DNA from 2 places in the Neptunomonas japonica JAMM 1380 genome. Region 1 is predicted to be linked to the other one. Evidence: riboswitches for the same ligand, from Rfam matches in the RefSeq annotation. Region 1 holds a riboswitch; the other holds the start of a gene.
What was found. Region 1 has a riboswitch for cobalamin ahead of NEJAP_RS09420 (TonB-dependent receptor domain-containing protein). Riboswitches for the same ligand answer to the same signal wherever they lie in the genome.
Positions count from the first base shown of each region.

Region 2: it holds a riboswitch for cobalamin, as region 1 does, so the genes downstream of both, NEJAP_RS14195 (TonB-dependent receptor family protein) here and NEJAP_RS09420 (TonB-dependent receptor domain-containing protein) in region 1, are expected to answer to the same signal.

Region 1 covers NZ_AP014546.1:2,009,423-2,012,583, reverse strand. Annotated here, with positions in the region: gene NEJAP_RS09420 (TonB-dependent receptor domain-containing protein) at 1-1,721, opposite strand, end outside; cobalamin riboswitch at 1,881-2,095, opposite strand; gene NEJAP_RS09415 (fatty acid--CoA ligase) at 2,284-3,161, opposite strand, start outside.
Region 2 covers NZ_AP014546.1:3,036,616-3,039,776, forward strand. Annotated here, with positions in the region: gene ppk2 (polyphosphate kinase 2) at 1-692, shown strand, start outside; gene NEJAP_RS14190 (phosphatase) at 708-935, shown strand; cobalamin riboswitch at 1,024-1,186, shown strand; gene NEJAP_RS14195 (TonB-dependent receptor family protein) at 1,219-3,144, shown strand.

The DNA.
Region 1 (3,161 bases):
TGCCATGCCGGTGCTAACTGATACGTTGCACGCAGATCGACAGTACCAAAGCCTTCTAAAGAGCTTGTATTACTATCGCTGGTATAACGACGACCTTCAGCATGTAATGTTGCACCTAAAGTCAGTGCACCAAAATTACGATCAAGATTAAGATTGAGAATTCTGTCAGCTCGACGTGCTAAACGGTTACCCTTATTAGCACCTGAACGGACTTCAGGATCAAGAAATGAAAGATTACCGCTCAGCAACCATTGCTGCCATTGATAATCAGCACTTAGCTCTAATCCACGGATGCGTGCTGAGTTGATATTGCTAGGTAACCATCTGTAGGGATATAGAACCGTTGGCGAAGGCGCCCACGCAATCATGTCTTTAAAGGTTGTTTGATAAAGTGAGGCTTGCCAATTAACGTCCTGATACTTCCCTCTCAAGCTCAACTCAAAGGTGTCTGATTCTTCTGGTACAAGATCAGCATTACCGCCCCCGTAGGCATCTGAAGGATAGTACAAATCGTTAAACGAAGGTGCTTTAAAAGCGGTTCCATAAGAAGTAACCAGCTTGAGGTTATTATTTAATGGAATTCCCCAAGCAATACCGCCTGTTGTGTAGGAACCAAATTGCTCGTTATCATCAACACGAGCACTGAACTGCAGATCAGATTTGCCTAATGTTAGCTGGTATTGAGCAAAACCTGCCCAGTTGTTGCGATCAGTCACAACATAAGCATTGTTTGTGTCTATTTGATCGTTTATGTAGTCCAAACCAAAAATAAGCTGATTATCATCACTTATTAACAGATCGTTTTGAATAGTAAAAGAGTCACGTACTGTCTCATGACGGCTTTTAAATGCGCTACCAGAAAATGCTTTTGTCTTGTTCCAGCTTCGACCTGCAGACACATTAACAAGCCACATATCAGATACAGCAAAAGTGCCACTTGCACCCATGACTTTAGTTAGCGTATCGCTTCGATCCGAACTAAAGTCATCATATTCACTTTCAGAATCAGTGATAGAAAAAAAGCCTTCAAGCTCATGGCCTCCATCAAAACGCTGCCCCAGTCGTAAATGTAAGCCTTGATTGTGATAACCATCATCGTCGATATTTCCCGTCGTTTTTGCATCAAACCCATCCGTCGTAATGCCTGATGCAGTTACATTAAACCAACGGTTTTGATCACCACCCTGCAAACCAACTTCAGCTAAAGATGTACCATCTGAGCCTGCTGAAATGGTAAAAGAAGGCGTCAGCCTACCCGCACCACGGCGTGTGAAAATTTGGATAACGCCACCGGCAGCATCCGAACCATACAAAGATGAACGTGGTCCACGAACAATCTCAATACGTTCAATCTGACTAAGATTAAGTTCCTCAACACTTACTTGCCCTAGCGTAGCTGAACCAACACGGATACCATCAATCACAATCAATGAATTTTTAGACGATGTGCCGCGTAGGAAAATACTACTGGATTTACCAATACCACCTCTGTTGGTAATCATTACACCGGGAGTTTTTTGTAAAATATCAGCCACTGTAATTGCTTGTGAACGCTCAATATCTTTACGTGTTATTAAGGTAACTGAAGCCAGCGTTTCATCAACAGACTGAGCAGTACGAGAAGCTGTTACTAATATTTCATTAAGATTGGTTGTTTGGGCTGCAACCAAAGAGGAATAACAGCACGCCGTTGCTAAAACGGTGTTGGAAAGTTTTTTCATGGTTCAGATGGTGTCCTGTACGTGCCCGCCGCACGCCAATAAAATTAATGGCATTAACGAGCAGGAATGAACAGAAACACGACAACCGCAAAGCAGGCACTAGCAAGCTAGAACTGAAACGACAAGAATGTGCACCGTTGCATTAGCCCTCCGCTATGCCGACTGAGTAATGTTTGTGGCCGGTCTCCGGACTTACGAGAGGATAATTATCCCAACATTACGCCTTCCCATGTATGACACAGTGGCTTTTGTAATGCCTTAACTCGATTACCGTTGCGGGGGCAGTGTTGGCTTTGCTTGCTAAAGCTGAACGCACCAACTTCCCGTTTAAAATCCCGATTTAAAACAGGATTACCAAAAACTGTGTGCATTCTAGGGAGATGAACCTGTGGGGTCAACATCAAAAGTCATGAATAAATTTAACGATAAACCGCATTCTATTCATCTATGATTTTTATCAAGGCTGATAAAAAACAAGCGCGTAAAACGCGCTTGAGAGGAAGTAAAAAATAACTATTACAATTAACTGGCTTTATGAAGCGCTTAAATAGTTTGCATTTAATTAGTTATCGACTTGATCACGAATCAATTTCTTATTGATCTTACCAACACTGGTTTTAGGTATCTCGTCAACAATACTGACACGCTCAGGAATAGCCCACTTAGCAATTTGGCCACTCGCCACATATTGCTGAAGATGCTTATGAATATCCTCCGCATCAATTGAGTGACCTTCTGCAGGAACAATCATCGCAAACGGACGCTCCCCCCAACGTACATCGGGTACACCTACAACAGCGACCTGATTCACCGCTTCACTTTGGCTAATCAGATTTTCTAATTCTAGAGAAGAGATCCACTCACCACCGGTCTTAATCACATCCTTAATACGGTCTTTAATCTCTAACGTACCATCAGGTGATATAGAAGCCACATCTCCGGTATGTAACCAGCCGTTTTCCCAGAGCTCATCACTTTTTTCGGGTTCTTTGTAATAGCCCTGTGTTAACCACGGTGCACGTACTACAACCTCACCCATCGCTTCTCCATCATGGATAACCTCGTTACCCGCCGGGTCTACAATGCGCAGATCAACCAAGCCAACTGGCACACCGGTTTTAATCCTCTCAGACATTTGCTCTTCCATGGGTTGAGCAAGATCATCATGATGTAAATAGGTCGCCGTTAATAGTGGGCAGGTTTCAGACATACCATAAGCGGTGAAAAACTCAATGCCCCGTTCTGCCATATGCTTCGCCATACCCAAGGTTGGCGCACTACCGCCAGTAAGCATTTTCCAACCCGTTAAGTCGGTCGTTTTAGCGGCATCACTATCAAGAATCATCTGTAAGACTGTGGGGACACCATGCGAAAAAGTCACCTTCTCTTTGGCAAACAGCTCAACCAGCTTATTTGGTTCATAGCGGCCCGGATACACTT
Region 2 (3,161 bases), 1.0 Mb from region 1:
GAGAGAGAATTGTCATCCTATTTGAAGGTCGTGATGCCGCAGGTAAAGGGGGAACGATCAAGCGCTTTATGGAACACCTAAACCCTCGTGGCGCTAGAGTTATCGCTTTAGAAAAACCTACCGAAGAAGAAAAAGGTCAATGGTACTACCAGCGTTACGTCAAACACCTTCCAACCAAAGGGGAAATTCTGCTGTTTGACCGCTCTTGGTATAACCGAGCCGGTGTTGAAAGAGTTATGAATTTCTGCTCTCCAGCAGAATATCTTGAATTTATGCGCCAAACACCTGACTTTGAACGCATGCTGGTTCGTAGCGGTATTAGACTTTATAAATTCTGGTTTTCAGTTAGCCGTGATGAGCAGTTTGAACGATTCCAAGCACGCAAAGTGGCACCACTGAAGCAATGGAAATTATCCCCAATTGATCTTGCATCACTTGATAAGTGGGATGCATACACAGAAGCAAAAGAAGCGATGTTCTTTTATTCTGATACAGCAGATGCTCCTTGGACGGTTATCAAATCAGACGATAAGAAACGTGCACGTATTAATGCCATGCGCTTTGTCTTGAGCTCTCTTCCTTATCCCAATAAAAATCCGGATATCGACCTAACACCCGATCCACTTATTGTTGGTAATGCACGCGACATTCATGAGCAAGATGAACATATTTTCTTGCCTGACAATACATAACACGGAGGTAGAACCATGTCTCAGAAGCAAACGCAGCACTCACATAATGTTGTTGAGTCCTTTAAAGGGAAATTATCAACAGAACTGCAAAGCCAGATTGGCGACTCGAATTTTTCAGCATTAGAATTGATTGTAGAATCAGCTATCAGCACTGCCGTGCTTGAAGAACTCGAAAAAGCAGCCGACCGTATCGAGAAACTATCGCATGACATCCGTAATTTTGCCGAAAGTTATGATAGCTAGACGATAAAAAAGTGGCTGTTCACAAACCATTTGTGCACAGCCTACATCCCTCCCCCTTACATTGCATCACGAAAAACCTCCCTGTAAACTTCGCCCCAGCCATCCAGGTGCCTCTAATAAGGTTAAACGGGAAGAACGGTGCGTATGACGCTAGCCATAAAGCCAATACAAAGCCGACACTGCCCCCGCAACGGTAATCGATCCATACAAGATTGAGAGTCCGGATACCGGCCTGCTTCTCATCCAACTCAATGCGCGGCGGGTGCATACCCTGAGGTTTTACATGTATCGATTAACACCTATGCTAGCAGTAGTAGCGTTAGCTAATATGCCATCTATTTCTTTTGCCTCTTCAATAACCAACCAACCCCTTCATATAACGGTATCAGGTACACGTTCATTATTATCAGAAGAGATGTCGGGAAAATCAGTCAACGTCATTACGCACCAACAAATCAGCGCGAGTGGTGCTGCCAATATCTTTGAAGCACTGCGCAGTAGCGGCGCAGTCCAGATCACACAAAACTATACAGGTAATAGTAATGATGGCGTCGTTTCCATGCGTGGCTTTGGAGAAAATACTAGTCAAAACGTATTGATTTTGGTGAATGGCAGACCACTTAACAACCCTACACTAGAAGCCCCCGACCTCAGTATTATTTCTCTAAATAATGTAGATAGAATTGAAGTACTGCAAGGCAGTGCGGGGGTATTATATGGGCAGAATGCCGTCGGCGGCGTAATTAATATCATTACTCGCTCTATTGAAGGCTCAAACGCTCAGATTCAGCTTTCAATGGGCTCATATGACACAGCCAAGTTTTCTGTAGGTTTTGATCAACGTTATGATAATGGCCTGGGAGTACGCGTCAACGCGAACAGGAATACAAGTCATGGCTATCGTGATAACAGTGACACTGAGTATGGGCGTGTAAACGCTGGATTATCATATCGCTATAACACAGGTGAAATCGGCATATCACATCAGGTTATCCATGATAATCAACGCTTGCCGGGTTCCTTAAGTGATTATCAAGCTCTTACTAAACCCCAAGCAACAAACACACCTAACGACTTCTTTAACGCAGACGTTATTGTGAATGAAATAACATTATCTCAATCAGCATCTGAACACTTTTCATTAAATGCAGAACTCAGCCAAAGAGATAGCAACGGCAAGGGCTACCTCTATGGCAGCAACTCTCGTCAGGACACCCGGGTAAATTCATTTACTCCTCGTATTTCCGCCCACTTGCCTACACTTCATGGCGATACAATTCTGACAACAGGATATGACTATCGCGGCAGTGATTTCCAAGCTAATAATGCACTAGGAACAACAAATAGCCGGCAAGTTTCGCACGCGTTATATGCGCAAGTCATCCACCCTATAAGTGCTCAGGTTTTTGCAACTTTCGGCGCACGAGACACTCGTATAAAAGATAGCAACCGTGTCTCCAACAGCGATCACTCAGATTCAGCCTTTGTGAAAGAATTCGCCATTAATTGGAGACCAAAATCTAACCACCAGTTTTTTCTAAGACGTGATGAGAATGTTCGTTTCGCAGCAATTGAAGAAAATGGTTATACCCTCCCTAACATTAGCTTCCTGAAACCACAAAAAGGAACATCATGGGAGCTCGGCTGGAAAGGGCGCTATCAACAAACCAAATTAATGCTGAACTTGTACAGATTAGAGTTAAATAATGAGATTTTGTTTGATTCAGCAGCCAATGGCGGTTGGGGAGCGAACTTAAACTTAGATCGCTCACTTCGCAGAGGTGTTATCCTCAGCGTAGAGCACGCCTTGATGCAGAATATCAACATAGGTGGCACCTACACCTATACCGACTCGGAATTATTAGCCGGCTCGTTTAAAGGGAATGAAGTGCCTTTTGTTGCACAACATACACTTAATCTATTTGTGAATTATCGCTTTAATCAGCAATGGAATCTCTACCTCGATGGGCAATATACTGGCGAACGTTATTTAGCAGGCGATGATGCCAATACATTAAGCAAAACCGACAGTATCGTCCTTATGAATGCCTCATTAAAATGGCAGCATAACCACTGGACAAGCCAGCTAACTGTTAACAATTTATTCAATGAAAAATATGACGCATATGTAGGTTCCTCTTTTGGCTCTGCGTACCATTACCCAGCGCCCGAGCGAAACCTACTCTTTAATGTAGGCTATTCTTTTTAAATAGCGGCACATAGGGC